DNA from 3 places in the Pseudomonas silesiensis genome. Region 3 is predicted to be linked to each of the others. Evidence: riboswitches for the same ligand, from Rfam matches in the RefSeq annotation. Region 3 holds a riboswitch; each other region holds the start of a gene.
The links. Region 3 has a riboswitch for cobalamin ahead of cobO (cob(I)yrinic acid a,c-diamide adenosyltransferase). Riboswitches for the same ligand answer to the same signal wherever they lie in the genome.
Positions count from the first base shown of each region.

Region 1: another riboswitch for cobalamin. It lies ahead of PMA3_RS12265 (CbtB domain-containing protein); the one in region 3 lies ahead of cobO (cob(I)yrinic acid a,c-diamide adenosyltransferase).
Region 2: another riboswitch for cobalamin. It lies ahead of PMA3_RS10525 (ABC transporter substrate-binding protein); the one in region 3 lies ahead of cobO (cob(I)yrinic acid a,c-diamide adenosyltransferase).

Region 1 is NZ_CP014870.1:2,715,086-2,721,696, reverse strand. It holds gene cobN (cobaltochelatase subunit CobN) at 1-2,620, opposite strand, end outside; gene cobW (cobalamin biosynthesis protein CobW) at 2,624-3,685, opposite strand; cobalamin riboswitch at 3,788-4,001, opposite strand; cobalamin riboswitch at 4,194-4,420, shown strand; gene PMA3_RS12265 (CbtB domain-containing protein) at 4,540-4,743, shown strand; gene PMA3_RS12260 (CbtA family protein) at 4,755-5,462, shown strand; gene PMA3_RS12255 (cobalamin biosynthesis protein) at 5,459-5,872, shown strand; gene cobM (precorrin-4 C(11)-methyltransferase) at 5,954-6,611, shown strand, end outside.
Region 2 is NZ_CP014870.1:2,300,682-2,307,292, reverse strand. It holds gene PMA3_RS10530 (TonB-dependent siderophore receptor) at 1-1,691, shown strand, start outside; cobalamin riboswitch at 1,846-2,042, shown strand; gene PMA3_RS10525 (ABC transporter substrate-binding protein) at 2,185-3,198, shown strand; gene PMA3_RS10520 (FecCD family ABC transporter permease) at 3,195-4,211, shown strand; gene PMA3_RS10515 (ABC transporter ATP-binding protein) at 4,208-4,999, shown strand; gene PMA3_RS10510 (RidA family protein) at 5,083-5,463, shown strand; gene PMA3_RS10505 (DUF6555 family protein) at 5,947-6,201, shown strand; gene PMA3_RS10500 (GFA family protein) at 6,198-6,611, shown strand, end outside.
Region 3 is NZ_CP014870.1:4,796,597-4,803,207, reverse strand. It holds gene PMA3_RS21140 (O-methyltransferase) at 1-436, shown strand, start outside; gene PMA3_RS21135 (PQQ-dependent sugar dehydrogenase) at 668-1,981, opposite strand; cobalamin riboswitch at 2,095-2,327, shown strand; gene cobO (cob(I)yrinic acid a,c-diamide adenosyltransferase) at 2,409-3,020, shown strand; gene PMA3_RS21125 (cobyrinic acid a,c-diamide synthase CobB) at 3,017-4,426, shown strand; gene bluB (5,6-dimethylbenzimidazole synthase) at 4,423-5,073, shown strand; gene cbiB (adenosylcobinamide-phosphate synthase CbiB) at 5,070-5,978, shown strand; gene cobD (threonine-phosphate decarboxylase CobD) at 5,971-6,611, shown strand, end outside.

The DNA.
Region 1 (6,611 bases), 2.1 Mb from region 3:
CCAGGCGCGGCGCGACGACTTCGCGCAGATTGTCGATGATGGCGCTGACCTCAGACCAACCTGGACCCTGTGGGAGCGAGCTTGCTCGCGATAGCGGAGTGTCAGTCGACATTGCTTTACCTGACACACCGCTATCGCGAGCAAGCTCGCTCCCACAGAGTTCAGTCGACATTGATTTGCCTGATACACCGCTTTCGCGAGCAAGCCCGCTCCCACAGGGTTCGGGGTTGGCTTGAGGAGGATTTACTGTCTGCGAGATCAGTTGAGCGGCGAACAATTCCAGGCGTTCGCGGGTGTCGCCCGCCGTGCGCCAGACTTCATCGGTGAGGGATTGCAGTTCAATCGGACGGGGCCCGGTCCAGGGTTCCGCCAGCGCACAATCCAGCGGATCGAAACCCAGTTCGAAGGCCTTGGCCAAGGCCCGCAACACACTCGATTGCGCCCCTCGCCCATCGCCACGAGGAATTCGCAGCAGGGCCAGCAAGGTATCGATACGCAGACGCCCGGTCGGCGACTCGCCGAAGATGTGCAGGCCATCGCGGATTTGCGACTCTTTCAAGTCACACAAATAGGTGTCCAGGCGCGGCAGCCAGATCGCCGCATCGGCATCGCTGTCGAGGTGTTCATCCAGTTGCAGTTCGTGGTCGATGTGGCTGTCGCGTACCAGTTGCAGAATGTCCCGCTGCAACTCCCGGGCGCGCCGCGGATCGAGCAATTGCGCGTCGTAATATTCGTCGGCCAGCAGCTCGAGGTTGCGCAGCGGCCCGTAGGTTTCTGCGCGGGTCAGCGGTGGCATCAGGTGATCGATGATCACCGCCTGGGTACGACGCTTGGCCTGGGCGCCCTCGCCCGGATCGTTGACGATAAACGGATAGATGTTCGGCAGTGGGCCGAGCAGTGCATCCGGCCAGCAATTCTCCGACAGACCGACGCCCTTGCCCGGCAGCCATTCGAGGTTGCCGTGCTTGCCGACATGAATCACCCCGTGGGCGCCATAGGTGTTGCGCAGCCAGAAATAGAACGCGAGATAGCCGTGCGGCGGCACCAGGTCCGGGTCATGGTAGACCGCGCTCGGATCGACCTGATAACCCCGGGCCGGTTGAATGCCGACGAAGGTCAGGCCGAAACGCAACCCGGCAATCATCATCCGCCCGCCGCGGAACATTGGATCGGTTTCGGGGCTGCCCCAGCGTTCCAGCACGGCCTGACGGTTGGTTTCGGGGAGCGCGTCGAACATCAGACGGTAGTCGTCCAGTGCCAGGCTTTGATGGCACGGTCGCTGGTCCAGGGTGTCGAGGTCGTTGCTGACGCCGCCGAGCAACTGCTGGATCAACGCGGTGCCGCTGTCCGGCAGTTCGGCCGGTAGCGGATAACCTTCTTTATGCAGCGCACGCAGGATGTTCAGCGCCGCGGCAGGTGTGTCGAGACCGACCCCGTTGCCGATGCGACCGTCGCGAGTCGGGTAGTTGGCCAGGATCAGCGCAATGCGTTTCTCGCCATTGGGTACCCGCCCCAGATCGATCCAGCGTCGGGCCAGTTCGGCGACGAAATCCATGCGTTCCGGTTGTGGTCGATAACACACCACGTCCGACTGGCTGCGCTCACTGCGCCAGGCCAGGTCCTTGAAACTGATCGGCCGGCTGATGATCCGCCCGTCCAGTTCCGGCAGCGCGATGTGCATCGCCAGGTCACGCGGACCGAGGCCCTGCTCGCTGGCGCGCCAACCGGGTTCGTTGTCTTGGGCGCAAATGGCCTGGATCACCGGAATGTTGCGGCGAAACGGTCGCAGCTGCGGCGCTTCGGGGCTCGACTGGGCGAAACCGGTGGTGTTGAGAATCACCTCGGCAGCGACTTCATCCAGCAGGTCTTCGACCACGGCCAGGCAGCCGGGCTCTTTCAAACTGGCCACGGCAATCGGCAGCGGGTTAAGCCCCGTCGCCTGCAACCGCTGGCAGAAAACGTCGATGAAAGCGGTGTTCGCCGCCTGCAGGTGCGAGCGGTAAAACAGCACGGCCGCTACCGGTTGACCGGCTTGCCAGTCGGCTTGCCAATCCTGCAGTGCGGCGGGGCTTTTTTGTGGGTGATAGATCGCGGTGCGCGGCAAGGTCTGCGGCTCGGCCCAGGCGTAGTCGCGATCCAGCCAACGATTGGCGAGGCAGCGAAACAGGTCGAGTGCGTTGGCCATGCCGCCCTGACGCAGGTAATGCCAGAGCCGGTCGCGGTCTTGCGCATCCACGGTGCTCAGGTCGCTGAGTTCCGGATCCGGACGATCATCGCCGGGCACCAGGATCAGCTGCACACCGCGCTCGGACAGCGCCACCAACTGCTCGACGCCATAGCGCCAATAGGCAATGCCGCCGTGCAGTGAAATCAGGATGACCTTGGCGTGACGCAGCACTTCGTCGACATACAGGTCGACCGAGGCGTGATTCTGCACCTGCATCGGATTGGCCAGGCGCACGCTCGGGTAATCGTCCGGCAATTGCTGCGCCGCTTCGGCGAGCAGCGCCAGGCTGGAGTCGCCGCTGCACAGGATCACCAGCTCGGCGGGGGTCTGTCCAAGGTCGGCGATGTTGTCATCCGACACGAAACCGCCGGGCTGGGTCCTGAGCAGGTGCATGGCTTAAACGCTGAGTGCGGCGCGCAATTGCGCTTCGAGCAGTGCCGCGTCCAGTTCCTGGCCAATCAACACCAGGCGCGTGGTGCGAGCTTCATCGGCACCCCACTGACGGTCGAAATGCTTGTCGAAGCGCGTGCCCACGCCCTGGATCAACAGGCGCATCGGCTTGCCCGGGATCGCGGCGAAACCCTTGACGCGCAGGATGCCGTGCTGGACCACCAGTTGGGTCAAGGCATCCAGCAGCAGGCTTTCGTCGGCTTGCGGCAGTTCGATGGAAATCGAATCGAAGGCGTCGTGGTCGTGGTCGTCCTCGCCTTCGTGGTGATGATCATGATGGCTGTGACGGCTGTCGATGTGTTCTTCGGAACCGGCACCGAGGCCGATCAGTACGTCCAGTGGCAGGCGGCCGCTGCTGGCTTCGATGACTTTCACCGCGGGCGGCAGTTCTTCGGCGACTTCCAGGCGCACCCGGGCCAGATCTTCAGGGCTGATCAGATCGGCCTTGTTGAGGATCACCAGGTCGGCGCTGGCCAGTTGGTCGGCGAACAGTTCGTGCAGCGGCGATTCGTGGTCCAGGTTCGGGTCGAGTTTGCGCATGGCGTCGACCTGGTCCGGGAAGGCGGCGAAGGTGCCGGCAGCGACGGCCGGGCTGTCGACTACGGTGATCACCGCGTCAACGGTGCAGGCGCTGCGGATTTCCGGCCACTGGAAGGCTTGCACCAGTGGTTTTGGCAGGGCCAGGCCCGAGGTTTCGATGAGAATGTGATCGAGGTCGCCACGACGGGCCACCAGTTCGCGCATCACCGGGAAGAATTCTTCCTGGACGGTGCAGCACAGGCAGCCGTTGGCCAGTTCGTAGACACGGCCGCTGGCTTCTTCCTCGGTGCAGCCGATGGTGCACTGCTTGAGGATTTCACCGTCGATGCCCAGTTCGCCAAACTCGTTGACGATCACCGCGATGCGACGGCCCTGGGCGTTGTCGAGCATGTGCCGCAGCAAGGTGGTCTTGCCCGAGCCGAGGAAGCCGGTAACGATGGTGACGGGGAGTTTGGCCAGTGTTTTCATTGGATGCCCTTTGGCAAGGTGGCGGGCATACGGGACGACAATCGCAGCGTGCAGGTGCACGCGCGCAAGAGTTCCGCCACCGGATCACCCCGCCCGGTTGTAGTGAGAATCTGTAACGAGGCAGGTCTCCTGGCTGACGGTGTGCCAGTCGTTCGACTGGCGTTTGCTGCGCCTTCCCGCGAACCTGACGGATCAGGGTTTGCAGTGGCGTGGCAGCGAACATCACCGTTCACAGTTGCGGGGGCAGCCGCGGCATCGACCGCGTTCCCTTCTTAGCTTCGGCAGATGCCGAAGAACCTCGAAAGCGCAAGGCTACGCATGGTGTGGGGGCGGGTCAATGTCTTGTGGTCAGCCGTCAGGACACCTTCGCGGGCAAGTCGGATCGCCGCACCGCTCGCTCCTACAAGAGCGCCGCCGACCTGTAGGAGCGAGGCTCGCCCGCGAATGGAGCGCCTCGGTCTCGAATGAGAACCCCTGCCAATTGACGCCCAACCCCCGCCCATGCTCTCCTACACGCCTTGTTACGGGTGCCCTTCACAGGGTGAAACGGGAAACCGGTGAATCATGTGCTTTACTCAAGGCCATGTCAGTCCGGTGCTGCCCCCGCAACGGTAAGCGAGCGAAGCGTCAGATCCACTGTGCCTGCAGTTCGGCATGGGAAGGTGACGCTTACAGGTCCAGGCGACAGCCTGCCCCCTCGTGAGCCCGGAGACCGGCCCGCAACACCCGGTGAACGTTACGTTCACCGCATAACAAACCCGCGGTGGGCGGGCGCTGTTGAGCCTCTGCGCGTCTGGTGCGCAGGGATTTTCCATGCGCTCTATTCACCCGCTGACAGACCAGAGGGAAGCGCCATGTCGATCATCAGCAGCACCGGCAGCAACACAGACAAGAGCACCGCCAGCAGCACCACGACCCTGACTCAACGCCTGACCGCCGCCGCGTGTGCGTCGATCCTTGGCGCGTGCCTTGTGTATTTCGCCGGTTTCTCGCACATCGAGTCGGTGCACAATGCCGCGCACGATACCCGTCACAGCGCCGCCTTCCCGTGCCATTGAGACCTGCCGACATGATCAAGCGTATCGCGCAAACCGCGGGTTTCAGCGGGCTGCTGGCTGCCCTGTTGCTGACCCTGCTGCAAAGTTTCTGGGTTTCGCCGCTGATTATGCAGGCCGAGACCTACGAAAAATCCGAACCGGCGGCTGTTGAAATCCATGAACACGCCGCGGGCGCTGTCGTCGCTCATACCCACGATGCCGAGGCCTGGGAGCCGGAAGACGGCTGGCAGCGCGTGCTGTCGACCACCGGCGGCAACCTGGTGGTCGCAGTCGGTTTCGCGTTGATGCTGGCCGGTCTCTATACCTTGCGCGCCCCGACCAAAACCTCCCAGGGCCTGCTCTGGGGCCTGGCCGGCTATGCGACCTTCGTACTCGCCCCGACCCTGGGCCTGCCGCCTGAGCTGCCGGGAACTGCCGCGGCCGATCTGGCGCAACGACAGATCTGGTGGATCGGCACAGCGGCCTCCACCGCGGCCGGCATCGCCCTGATCGTGTTCAGCCGTCACTGGCTGATGAAGGTCCTGGGCGCCGCGATCCTCGCTGTTCCCCACGTGATAGGCGCGCCACAACCGGAAGTGCACTCGATGCTCGCGCCGCAAGCCCTCGAGTCGCAATTCAAAATCGCTTCGCAGCTGACCAACGTCGCGTTCTGGCTGGCCCTGGGCCTGGTCAGCGCCTGGTTGTTCCGCCGCAAAAGCGATGGCCAATACCAAGCATGACCGATAACAGCGCCGTGCCGACCCTGGTGGTCGGCCTGGGCTGCCAGCGCGGCTGCCCCGTCAGCACGTTGCGCGCATTGCTCGACCAGGCGCTGCAGGCTCATCGAATCGAGCTGAGCCAGGTCAAGGCCCTGGCCAGCATCGACCTGAAGCGCGAAGAACCGGGCCTCATCGAACTGGCCGCGCAGCTCGAGTTGCCGCTGATGTATTTCAGCAGCGAACAGCTGGCCGGTTATCAGCCGCAACTCAGCCACCGTTCGGACATCGCGTTCGAACGCACCGGCTGTTACGGCGTCGCCGAAAGCGCCGCCCTGGCCCTGGCCGAACAACTGGCCCAGGCGCCGGCAAAACTGCTGATTTCGCGACAGAAATATGCCCAGGCCACCCTCGCGTTGGCTGGCGCGGCGTAAAAACCCCGATAATCCCCGCTTTCGATCATGAGCAATCTTCATCTGAAGCCTTGCCCTGGCCCTTTTTCACAGGAACCGACGATGACTGTCTACTTCATTGGCGCAGGTCCCGGCGACCCGGAACTGATCACCGTCAAAGGCCAACGGCTGATTCGCAGCTGCCCGGTGATCATCTATGCCGGCTCCCTGGTGCCCGCCGCCGTGCTCGAAGGCCATCAGGCCGAACAGCTCGTGAACAGCGCCGAACTGCACCTGGAACAGATCATCGAGCTGATCAAGAGCGCCCATGCCAAGGGCCAGGATGTGGCGCGGGTGCACTCCGGCGATCCGAGCCTGTATGGCGCCATTGGCGAGCAGATTCGCTACCTGCGCGAGCTCGACATTGCCTTTGAAATCATTCCCGGCGTGACCGCGACAGCGGCCTGCGCGGCGCTTCTGGGTGCAGAGCTGACCTTGCCGGATGTGTCGCAGAGCGTGATTCTGACCCGTTACGCCGACAAGACAAGCATGCCCGCCGGTGAAGAGCTCGGCAGCCTGGCGCAGCATGGAGCGACCATGGCGGTCCATCTGGGGGTCAATCACCTGCAGAAGATCCTGGTCGAATTGCTGCCCCATTACGGTGCGGACTGTCCGATCGCAGTGATACACCGGGCGACCTGGCCGGACCAGGATTGGGTGGTTGGGACGCTTGAGGATATTGCCGGGAAAGTCGAGGCGAAGGGGTTTCGAAGGACGGCGT
Region 2 (6,611 bases), 2.5 Mb from region 3:
GCGGGCTGGTCAACTACGTGACCAAGCGGCCGGCCAACGTGCGCTCGGTCACTGTCTCCACGGACGACCGTGGCAGCGGTTACCTGGCCACGGATGTGGGCGGATTCTTCGGCAATGAACAGCAATTCGGGTTACGCGCCAACGTGGCCCATGAAGAGCTGCATTCCTATGTCGAGCACACTAATGGCCAGCGCGACTTCGCCTCCCTGGCCTTCGACTGGAACATCAGCCCCGATGCCCTGCTGCAACTGGATGCCGAGTACCAGACCAGGGAACAACGCTCGGCGCCGGGCTATCAATTGCTTGGCGGCACCCGCCTGCCACACCATACCTCGCCGAAAAAACTGCTGGCACACCAGAGCGGCTCGAACCCCGTCACCACTGATGCGCTGAACCTCAACGGCAACTTCGAATATCGCTTCAGCGATACCTGGAAAGGCACTATCAGCGCCTCGCGCAGCCGGGTGGTGATCGATGACTACAGCGCGTTCGCCTGGGGTTGCTACGGTTCCGCCAGTTGCGCCAGCGCCGCGGTGCCCAACTACTTCAGCCCCGAGGGCGACTACGACCTCTACGACTTCCGCAGCCCGGACGATACCCGTCGCAATGACGAGGTCCAGGCTGCCTTCACTGGCGCCTTCGACACCGTTGGCCTCGGTCACGAACTGAGCGTAGGCGCCAGCGCGTTTCGCCGCGTGGTGGATAAACGCGACACCATCAACGTGATGATCGGCAGCGCCAATATCGATAGCGAACCAGCGGATTTCGCACGCTACGACGGTCCGCTCAACGATTCCTACCGTCGCCTGGACAGCCGCCAGTACGGGCTGTTCTTCAATGACCGGATCAGCTTCAACGAACAATGGCAGACCGTGCTCGGCGGGCGTGAGGTGCGCCTGGATGAAGAGACCTTCGACAGCCAGGGCGAGACTACCCGGCACACCCAACGCTATGTGTTCCTGCCCCAGGCCGCGCTGATCTACAAGCCGCTGCACAACCTGGCGCTGTACACCCGCTACAGCAAGGGTTTGTCCCTGGGCGGCGAAGCGGCGTGGTTCACCACCAACGCCTTTGAAATCCTCGCGCCAACCGTGTCCCGGCAGATCGAGGCGGGCATCAAGTACGACTGGCAGCGCATCAGCCTGGCCGCGGCGCTGTTCCAGATCCGCCAGGCGTACCAGTACTCCCGACCCAATGACGACGGCACGTTCACCTTCACCCAGCAGGGCGAACAGAAGAACACCGGCCTGGAACTTTCTGCCAACGGCTGGGCCAGCCAGCGCCTGCAGATCGCCGCCAGTGTCGCGGCGATCCGCGCCCGGGTCAGCGACAGCGGCACGCCGGCCTATGAAGGTCATCAGGCAATCAATGTGCCGACGCTGCGTGCAAACCTCCAGGGCGACTACGCCCTGCCCGGGATCGATGGCCTGGCCCTGCTCGGCGGGGTGCAATACAGCGCCAGCAAATACGCCAATCGCCAAGGCGGAGTAGAGACCGGCGCCTACGCCATTTTCAACGTCGGCAGCCGCTACAGCACCCGCATCGACGGTTACGACACGGTGTTCCGCCTGACCGTGGACAACCTGTTCGACAAGCGCTACTGGCGTGACGCCGGCGAATACCTGGGCGACGGCTACCTGTTCCAGGGTGCGCCGCTGACGGCCCGGTTGAGCGCCTCCATTAACTTCTGATGATTGCGCCACCTATCGTTCCAGGAGCCATATCGAGCAGGTGCCCGGCGTTGGGGACGGTATGGAACCCGGACTGAGGAGGATGCCTGGCGAACAGTCGAGCGTCCCCCTCGGCACCCGAGAAAAAATACTGGACCATTGAACGGCATGATCGACTACCATGCCGGCCGCCGGTTTCCACATGGGATTAATAGGGAATCCGAGATGCCCGACACGGCATCAATCGGAACTGCCCCCGCAACTGTAGGTGCTGAGCCTGCTCCTGAAATGACCACTGGGATCACTCCCGGGAAGGCTGGAGCCAGGCGTCGACGCATCAGTCAGGAGACCTGCCGGCCAAGCAAATCACTAACCGGCGGGGTGTCCGGGAAGGACATCCTTGCGCCGTGCGTCACGTTCAGTGAGCGCCACGTCAGTGCTTTATTGGCAGCGTTCGATGATGTGTTTCCAGTCCGTACCCCTGCCCCGAGTACGGTCCACTGGAGATTGCGTCATGCTGCTGTCACGCCTTGCCACCCTCGTCACGGCGCTGGGTCTGTCCACCCTCGCCCACGCGGCCCCGACCCACTACCCCCTGACGGTCGAGAACTGCGGCAGCACCCTGACCTTCGAGCAGGCACCGAGCCGCGCCGTGACCATCGGCCAGGCCGGCACCGAAATGCTCTTCGCCCTGGGGCTTGGCAACACGCTGGTCGGCACGTCGCTGTGGTTCAACGAGGTGCTGGCCCAATACAAGACAGCGAACGACCCGATCCCGCGCCTGGCCGATAACGAGCCGAGCTTCGAGGCGGTCATCGGCAAACGCCCGCAACTGGTGGCGGTAGAACTGGAGTGGATGGTCGGCCCGCAAGGCGTGGTCGGTACCCGCGAGCAGTTTCACGAGCTGCAGATCCCGACCTACCTGATGCCCTCCGACTGCGAAGCCAAAGACAACCTGGTCGGTGCCGACGGCACGCGGCTGGAGGCGTTTCGCATCGACAGCATTTACAAAAGCATCAGCCAACTGGCGGAGATTTTCGATGTGCAGGAACGTGGCCGGCAGTTGAACGACGAACTCAAGGCCAGCCTGGCGAGGTCTGTCGCCACGGTGCAGGACAAGGACCTGAAGCACACCAGCGCGCTGTTCTGGTTCTCCAGTGCCAGCCTGGATATCGACCCTTATGTCGCCGGGCACAAGGGCATTCCCGACTTCATGCTCAACACCCTGGGTGTGCGTAACGTGGTGCAATCGGACGAAGAATGGCCGACCGTCGGCTGGGAAACCATCGCCAAGGCTAACCCGACGTTTCTGGTCATCGCGCGCATGGATCGCCGACGCTTCCCCGCTGACGACCACCTCAAGAAACTGGCCTTCCTGCGCAGCGACCCGGTGACCCGCAACATGGACGCGGTGAAAAACAACCGCATCATCATCCTCGACGCCATGGCCATGCAGGCCAGCGTCAGAATGTTCGACGGTCTGGCCACCCTGGCATCCGCCATCGACGGCTATGACCTGCCGAAATGATCAGGACGTTGATTCGCACATTGCTGGCCGCCATGACGCTGCTGCTGGCCATCATTGCCGGCGTGGCCATCGGTGAAACGCCCATCGATCCGGCTGTGGTATTCCAGGTGCTGGCCAACAAACTGTGGGCTGCCGGCCATGTCCTCGACCCGATCGACGAAGGCATCGTCTGGAATTATCGCCTGACCCGCGCGCTGGTGGCGGCGGCCTGCGGGGCGGGCCTGGCCACGTGCGGGGTGGTCCTGCAATCGCTGTTGCGCAATCCGTTGGCCGATCCTTACCTGCTGGGTATCTCCGCCGGCGCCTCGACGGGCGCGGTACTGGTGGCGTTGCTGGGGCTGGGGGCGGGCCTGATTTCGCTGTCGGTCGGGGCGTTTGCCGGGGCTGTTGCCGCCTTCGCCCTGGTGGTATTGCTGGCCCGTGCCAGCGGCTCACCCGGCGGCACCGGGCAAATCATCCTCGCGGGGATTGCCGGTTCGCAGCTATTCAATGCGCTCACGGCGTTCCTGATCACCAAGTCGGCCAGTTCCGAGCAGGCCCGGGGCATCATGTTCTGGTTGCTGGGCAATCTCAGCGGGGTGCGCTGGCCGTCGGTGTGGCTGGCCGTCCCGGTGGCAGTGGCCGGTCTTGCCGTTTGCCTGTGGCATCGGCGGGCGCTGGACGCCTTCACCTTTGGTGCCGACTCCGCCGCTTCGCTCGGCATCCCGGTACGCCGGGTGCAATTGCTGCTGATCAGCTGCGCCGCCCTGGTGACGGCCGTGATGGTCTCGATTGTCGGCTCCATCGGCTTCGTCGGGCTGGTCATTCCCCATGCCGTGCGACTGCTGCTGGGCACCCGCCATGCGCGCCTGCTGCCGGCCAGTGCGCTGGGCGGTGCGCTGTTTCTGATCGCCGCCGATGTGCTGTCGCGAACCCTGATCAAAGGCCAGGTGATCCCGGTCGGGGTCATCACGGCATTGGTCGGCGCGCCGGTGTTCGCGTTGATCCTGATCGGCCGGAGGAATGCCCGATGAATGCCGCCCACCCGGTTATCGGCGATTGCGTGCTGAGTTGTTCCGGCCTCGGGTTCCAGGTTCGCGACGCCCAATTGCTGCACGATATCTACTTGGACGTGCGCCGAGGCGAGACCCTGGGCCTCGTCGGGCCCAACGGCTCGGGCAAATCCACGCTGCTCAAACTGCTGGCTGGCGTGCGCGCCCCCAGCCAGGGGGACATCCACCTCAACGGCCAGCGCCTCAAGACGCTGGCGCGGCGAACCGTTGCGCAAACCCTGGCGGTGGTCGAGCAACAGGCTGACACGCTGGATGCCATCAATGTGTTCGATGCCGTGGCGCTGGGCCGGACGCCCTGGCTGTCGGCCTTGAGTCCGTGGTCGAACGAGGATGCCGCCATCGTCCAGCAGGCACTGTGCGACGTCGATGCGGCGCACCTGAAAGACCGGACCTGGCACAGCCTGTCCGGCGGCGAACGCCAGCGTGTCCACATCGCCCGCGCCCTGGCCCAACGCCCGCAGATACTGTTGCTGGACGAACCGACCAATCACCTGGACATCCAACACCAACTCGCGATCCTGAACGTGGTGCAGGCGCTGCCAGTGACAACATTGATCGCCCTGCATGACCTGAATCAGGCGCTGAGCTGCGATCGTCTGGCGGTACTGGAACGGGGGCGACTGGTGGCCCTCGGAAAGCCGCTTGAGGTGCTGACCCCGCAGCGCTTGCAGGATACGTTTGGCGTGCACGCGCATTATCTGACCGACCCTTTTGACGGCGCGCCTATTCTGCGGTTTCGTTCTGTTTGAGCGGTCGATGTAGAATCAACCCCGTATCACCCTGCTAAAAGGCGCAAGCCCCCCAGCTCATCACCCTTCAACAAGAGATCCTCATGGCAAACCAAGACATCACCTTCGTACCCGATCCCGACGCGGACTCCATCTCCTCCGACGTCGCCGGTTTCGGCGGAATCCTGGTCTCCACCCAGATCCCCACCCGTGCCGACGGCAGCCTGGAACTCGGCGGCATCATCGAGCAAAGCGAATGCACACTGCAGGCACTCAAGGTCGCGCTGGAGCGCGCCGGCAGTTCCATGGACCGGGTCCTGCACCTGACCATCTACCTCACCGACATGGCCGACCGCGCCGCCTTCAACGAGGTCTACCAGCGCTTCTTCGCCAAGCCGTGGCCAGTGCGCGCCGCCGTTGGCGTGGCCTCACTGGCAGTGGAAGGCATGCGGGTCGAAGTCACCGCGATGGCCGCCAAGGGCTGAGCCCGCTAGCGCTCGCAGTCAACTTGCGCAGGCGTTCGCACGGTGGCCGGGGATTTTACCCGGGCCACCGCCATCGCAGCATTGACCAGCCGCAGTGTCGGCACGCGGTATGCATTTGAACGAGCCTTGGAGTCGAGTCCGTCAAATAGAAACGAATGTCTACGCCAACTGCTGCAAATGCCATCTCGCTGGAGTTGACCGCCCCGTAAAACTAAAGGGACGCCATCACCCTAATGCCAGTCAGTTAAGGAAATTGTCACCGCAGGGCGCGGTGTCCCTGGGACTCGCCCGCGCCTCCGGCGTCGACAGAGGGCATGTCACTGGTCGAGTGAACGCAGCAAATCCGTCACTATCAGCTAGAGTGAGTTTTGCCCGATTGCGCAGTATGTTGATCCAAATCAACCAGTAATCGCGGCCATGCAAACCTTTTGAATTTTTTTTGACGCGGCCACTCCTTTGACTATGAGCAAATGGAGGGGCCTCATGAATACCTGTCTTTACATCATCGAGTACAAGCTTCACGGGGAGCCGAAGTCGTTCATCATCCGGGCAAAAATAATGCGCAACGCCGACGCATGGCTTTGGGCAAGCTGTGATGCAGGAATAGCTCCCATACCTAAACCAGGCAGACCGCCGCTTAAAATCATCTCCAAGCCTCAAGCGGAGAAGTATGGAGTGACTGACGTTAAATGGCGCGAATCCGCAAAATTGGATTGGACAGAGGTTTCAACGTCATGACCCAAAACCCGCAGCAATTCGTGATCACCGATTTCAATGTTCCAGGCAGTGTGAGGCTGAAGAAAATCGGCAATACCGCTATCCGCACGCAACACAGGGCCAGTTGTCATTGCGGCGCCGTCATTCTGGAGATCCACCTGCCGGAGGGTGTTCCCGATCCACACCGCTGCGACTGCTCATTCTGTAAACGCAAAGGCGCCGTGGTCGCGGCAGTCGCCTGGGCGGATCTGAAGGTGATCAGGGGCAAGTCCGCGCTGTCGAGGTATCAGTTCGGCAAGCATGTCGCCGAGCATTACTTCTGTAAAAACTGCGGCACCTACACGCACCACCGACGCAGTAACAATCCGGAAGAGTTCGGCTTCAACATCGGCTGCCTGGAGGGGGTCAACCCTTACGACCTGGACGATGTC
Region 3 (6,611 bases):
CAGCGCCTTGTGCATGGCGGCGGCATTGCCGGATGACGGTTCGCTGATCTGCTGCGACATCCCCGGCGACTACAACGCGACCGCGCGCCGTTACTGGCAGGAGGCGGGTCTGGCGCAGCGGATCGATCTGCGGTTGGCGCCAGCGCTGGAAACCCTGGCCCAGCTGGATCAGCCAGGACAGTTCGACCTGGTCTTCATCGATGCCGACAAAGCCAATTACCCAAGCTATCTGGAGCATGCGCTGCGCTTGCTGCGGGTCGGTGGGCTGGCGGTGTTCGATAACACCCTGTGGAGCGGGCGGGTGCTCGAGGACAATCCTGAAAGCGCCGATACCCGCGCCATCCAAGGGCTCAATCGGGCCTTGAAGGATGACGTGCGGGTGGATTTGTCGTTGTTGCCGCTTGGTGATGGGTTGACCTTGTGCCGCAAGCGCTAGGCGGGCGATTTTTGAGTGGCCTTGCTGGCCCCATCGCGAGCAAGCTCGCTCCCAGAGTCGACTGGGTTGTTTGATCAAAATGCGATCCCCTGTGGGAGCGAGCTTGCTCGCGATGGGGCCAGCACAGTCAACATCGATGTTGCCTGGTCCACTGCCATCGTCGGATCGCCGCCCGGAGCAGGCTCGCTCCCACAGGTGCTGTGTGTGTCCCGTAAGTGATGGGTATTGCAGCTATTTAGTCGCCGACACCCGCCACACCTTGTTCCCCACATCATCCGCCACCAGCAAACCGCCCTGCCGATCGATCACCACCCCCACCGGCCGACCCATGGCTTTTTCATCGTCGGTGAGGAACCCGGTGAGCACATCGACCGGCTGCCCGACCGGTTTGCCCGCGCTGAATGGCACGAAAATCACTTTATAGCCACTGTGCGGGTCGCGGTTCCATGAGCCATGCTGGCCGATGAAGGCGCCTTCCTTGAACTGCGTCGGCAGGGTGTTGCCTTCGGCAAAGGTCAGGCCCAGCGATGCCGTGTGCGGGCCGACCGCGTAGTCTGGCGCAATGGCCTTGGCCACCAGGTCCGGATTCTGCGGGGTCACGCGCGCATCGACGTGTTGTCCGTAATAGCTGTAAGGCCAGCCGTAGAACCCGCCGTCCTTCACTGAAGTGATGTAGTCCGGTACCAGGTCGCTGCCGATTTCGTCACGCTCATTGACGGCGGTCCACAGCGCTCCACTCTGGGGTTCCCAGGCCAGGCCGTTGGGATTGCGGATCCCCGAAGCAAAGATCCGATGGTTGCCGGTGGCGCGGTCCACTTCCCAGATCGCCGCGCGACCTTCTTCCTGGTCCATGCCGTTTTCGGCGACATTGCTGTTGGAACCCACCGTCACGTATAGCTTGCTCCCGTCCTTGCTGGCGATGACGTTTTTGGTCCAATGATGATTGAGCGTGCCGCCCGGCAGATCGACCACTTTGATCGGGGGCGACTTGATCGCCGTCTCGCCCTCTTCGTAGTGGAACCGCAGCAAGCGGTCGGTATCGGCAACGTACAGGTCAGTGCCGACCAGGGTCATGCCGAACGGCGAATTGAGGTTTTCCAGGAACACCGTCCGGGTTTCGGCAATGCCATCGTGGTCCTTGTCTCGCAGCAACGTGATGCGGTTCGGGCTCGGTACGCCAGCACCGGCACGGCCCATGACTTTCTTCATGACCCAGCCTTTGACGCCTTTGCCGTCATCGGGCTTCGGTGGCGCGTTGGTTTCAGCGACCAGCACGTCGCCGTTGGGCAATACATACAGCCAGCGCGGGTGATCGAGGCCTTCGGCAAAGGCGGCAACCTGAGTCCCCGTCGCGGCGACGGGTTTCGCGCCGTCTGGCCAGCCGATCGCCGGGGCGACGTTCACCGTCGGGATCAGGGTCTTGTTCGGTTCCGGCAGCCTGGGCGACGGTCCGGTGCCGTCCATGACTTGCAGGCTGGAGGTTTCACCGCAGGCGGCGAGTCCACCGGCGAACGCGATGACGAGAACGAGCTGGGGATTGCGCATGCTGATCTTCCCTATGGACGCAGTGATACAAACATAGAGAAGCCCAGAGGCGCGATGGTTCAACCGGTCAGCGGGGCTCTTTCTCAATTGACGCTCCACCCCCAACCCTCTAACCTTCGCGGCTTGTTTCAGGTGCTCTGTGGCCATGGCCGACAGAGTGAAACAGGGAAGTCGGTGAATGACGGTCTTCGAAGGATGAAGCGTCATGATCCCGACGCTGCCCCCGCAACGGTAAATGAGTGAAGACTGCGCCTTGAGCCACTGTGTCGAAGCCGACATGGGAAGGCGCGCAGTTCGGCCAGCGCCGCTCATGAGCCCGGAGACCGGCCTGATCCATCCAGCGGCATCACGGTGGGCGATGCCAGGCTTTTTGCCGTCTATTCTTGTGCCTGCCCGCCGTTATCCAGCCCCAACGGAGAGCTCCCCCATGACTGATACCCCCGATCGTGATGAACGTCACCTGGCGCGCATGCTGCGCAAGAAAGCCGTGATCGATGAACGCATCGCCAATTCCCCGAACGAATGCGGCCTGCTGCTGGTGCTGACCGGCAACGGCAAAGGCAAGAGCAGTTCGGCCTTTGGCATGCTCGCCCGCTCCCTGGGCCATGGCATGCAGTGTGGCGTGGTGCAGTTCATCAAGGGCCGCAACAGCACCGGCGAAGAATTGTTCTTCCGCCGTTTTCCGGAGCAAGTGCGGTTTCATGTGATGGGCGAGGGCTTCACCTGGGAAACCCAGGACCGTCAGCGTGATATCGCGGCCGCCGAAGCCGCCTGGGCCGTGTCCCGGGAACTGCTGAGCGATCCGTCCATCGGCCTGGTGGTACTCGATGAGTTGAACATCGCCCTCAAGCACGGTTATCTCGACCTCGATCAGGTGCTCAGCGACTTGCAGGCGCGTCCGCCGATGCAGCATGTGGTGGTCACCGGTCGCGGTGCCAAACCGGAAATGATCGAACTGGCCGACACCGTGACCGAAATGGGCGTGATCAAACACGCGTTCCAGGCCGGTATCAAGGCGCAAAAAGGCGTCGAATTGTGAGTCAGCCACGTCATTGCCCGGCGGTCTTGATTGCCGCGCCGGCCTCCGGTCAGGGCAAGACCACCGTCACCGCTGCGCTGGCCCGGTTGCACCGCAATCAGGGGCGCAAGGTGCGGGTCTTCAAATGCGGTCCGGACTTCCTCGACCCGATGATTCTCGAGCGCGCCAGCGGTGCGCCGGTGTATCAACTGGACATGTGGATGGTCGGCGAGCAGGAAAGTCGTCGACTGTTGTGGGAAGCCGCAGGTGAAGCCGACCTGATCCTGATCGAAGGGGTCATGGGGCTGTTCGACGGTACACCGTCCAGCGCCGACCTGGCGCGGCACTTCGGTGTGCCGGTGCTGGGTGTGATCGACGGCACTGCCATGGCCCAGACCTTTGGCGCGCTGGCCCTGGGGCTGGCGCGCTATCAGCCGGACTTGCCGTTTGCCGGTGTGCTGGCCAACCGCGTGGGCACCTTGCGCCATGCGCAATTGCTCGAAGGCAGCCTGACTGAAGGCTTGCGCTGGTATGGCGCCTTGTCCCGGGAGACCGGGATCGAGCTGCCGAGCCGTCATTTGGGGCTGGTCCAGGCCAGCGAGTTGAACGATCTCGATCTGCGCCTCGACGCAGCGGCCGATGCCCTGGCCAGCAGTTGCGAGGTGGCGTTGCCACCGGCCGTGGAATTCGCCGCACCCGATGTGATCGCTGCCGAGCCGTTGTTGGCCGGCGTGCGGATCGCCGTGGCCCGCGACGAAGCCTTTGCCTTCACCTATGGCGCGAGCCTGGATCTGCTGCGCGCCATGGGCGCCGAGTTACTGTTTTTCTCGCCGATCCGGGATGCCGGATTGCCGCAGGCGGACAGTCTCTACCTGCCGGGCGGTTATCCGGAATTGCACCATGTGGCGCTGTCACGGAACACATCGATGCTCGACGCGATTCGCGCTCACCATGGGGCGGGCAAACCGTTGCTGGCCGAGTGCGGTGGCATGTTGTATCTGCTGGATTCGTTGACCGATGTCGAAGGCACCCGTGCCGAATTGGTCGGCTTGTTGGCCGGGGATGCGGTGATGCAAAAGCGTCTGGCTGCGTTGGCTTTGCAGGCGGTTGAACTGCCGGAAGGTTTGCTGCGTGGGCACACTTATCATCATTCGTTGACCAGCACCGGGCTTGAGCCGATTGCCCGTGGGCTGAGCCCGAATGGCGGGCGTGGGGCGGAGGCGGTTTATCGTCAGGGGCGGATGACAGCCTCTTATGTGCATTTTTATTTTCCGTCGAATCCGACTGCTGTAGCCGCACTGTTCGCGCCTGACCGTGAGGACGCCTTCGCGAGCAAGCCCGCTCCCACACTGGACCGCGTCGTACCAGAGACCTCATGGGCACCGCTATCAAATGTGGGAGCGGGCTTGCTCGCGAAGAGGCCATGACTGACAACGCATTTACCGAAGCCGAACGCGAAGCGGTCTACCGTGTGATCGCCGAACGCCGCGACATGCGCCACTTCACCGGCGGCACCGTCGCGCCCGAACTACTGCGGCGCCTGCTGGAAGCCGCCCACCAGGCCCCGAGCGTGGGCCTGATGCAGCCCTGGCGCTTCATTCGCATCAGCGACCGTGCCCTGCGCGGCAAAATCCAGCAGTTGGTGGAAGAAGAACGCATCCGCACCGCCGAAGCCCTCGGCGAGCGCAGCGACGAATTCATGAAGCTCAAGGTAGAAGGCATCAACGACTGCGCCGAAGTACTGGTCGCTGCCCTGATGGATGATCGCGACCGGCATATCTTCGGCCGCCGCACCTTGCCGGAAATGGACATGGCCTCCTTGTCCTGCGCCATCCAGAACCTGTGGCTGGCGTCCCGCGCCGAAGGACTGGGCATGGGTTGGGTCTCGTTGTTCGAGCCGCAAGCCTTGGCCGACTTGCTGGAAATGCCCGTTGGCGCCAAGCCGTTGGCCGTGCTGTGCCTGGGGCCGGTCCAGGAATTTTATCCAGCGCCGATGCTGGTACTCGAAGGCTGGGCGCAGGCGCGTCCGCTCGGCGAATTGCTGTATGAAAATTATTGGGGAGTGAGTCAATGAGTGTGGCGTTATTGAGTGTCGCCGCGGTGGCGCTGGATGCGCTGCTGGGTGAACCCAAACGCTGGCATCCGCTGGTGGCATTCGGCCGTTTTGCCGACCGCATCGAGCAACGTTTCAACAGCGAAGGTCGCGGCTGGCGCAGTCACGGCGTCACCGCGTGGTTCATCGCGGTCGTGCCGTTGACCTTGCTGGCCACGGCGTTTTCCTGGGCGCCTTATGTCGGCTGGATCGTCGACATTCTCGCGCTTTATTGCGCCCTCGGAATGCGCAGCCTCGGCGAACACGTCGAGCCGGTGGCCAAGGCCCTGCGCAGCGATGATATTGAAGAAGCGCGCAAACGCGTGGGGTACCTGGTCAGCCGCCAGACCAGCGAACTGGATAAAACCGAAGTCGCCCGCGCTGCCACCGAATCGGTTTTGGAGAACGGCAGCGACGCGGTATTTGCCGCGCTGTTCTGGTTCGCCGTGGCAGGAGTGCCCGGTGTGGTGCTGTATCGCCTGAGCAATACCCTCGACGCGATGTGGGGTTACCGTAACGAGCGCTTCGAACGTTTCGGCTGGGCCGCGGCCAGGATCGACGACGTGCTCAATTACATTCCCGCACGCCTGGTGGCGTTGACTTACGCGCTGCTCGGCAAGACCCGCCTGGCGTTGAGATGCTGGCGCACCCAGGGGCCGACCTGGGACAGCCCGAATGCCGGGCCGGTGATGGCCGCCGGTGCCGGTGCCCTCGGGGTCGAGTTGGGCGGGGCGGCGATCTATCACGGTGAACTGCATCTGCGCCCGCAACTCGGTGAAGGCCTGCCGGCGGATGCCGACTCCATCGACCGTGGCTGGCAATTGGTCAAGCGCGGGGTATGGTTATGGTTGCTGATCCTTTGCGTGGGGGCTGAATTTTATGCTTGAGCACGGCGGTCGATTGCGCAAGGCGGCACGCGAATACGGCATCGCCGAAGCCGACTGGCTGGACCTGTCCAGCGGCCTCGCGCCTTGGCCGTTTGCGGTCCCGGATATCCCGTTGCGCGCCTGGGCGCGCTTGCCGGAAACCGATGACGGACTGGAGCAGGCCGCCTGCGACTACTACGGTGCCGCACAGGTGCTGCCGGTGGCCGGTTCGCAAATGGCGATCCAGCTGTTGCCGCGTTTGCGTCGCATCGGCAAGGTCGGGGTGCTTTCCCCCTGTTACGCCGAGCACGCCGAAGCCTGGCGCCGCAGTGGCTACATCGTGCGTGAAGTGCTGGAGCAGGAAGTCGACTTCTTTCTCGACAGCCTCGACGTGCTGGTGGTGGTCAACCCGAACAATCCCACCGGCCTGAGCCTGGACCCGAGTCGCCTGCTCGATTGGCATGCGAAACTGGCCCAGCGCGGTGGCTGGCTGGTCGTGGACGAAGCGTTCATGGACAACACGCCGAACCTGAGCCTGGCGCCTTTTGCCGATCAGGTCGGGTTGATCGTGCTGCGTTCCTTCGGCAAGTTTTTTGGCCTGGCCGGGGTGCGCCTGGGGTTCGTGCTGGCCGAACGCAGGCTGCTCAAGTTGCT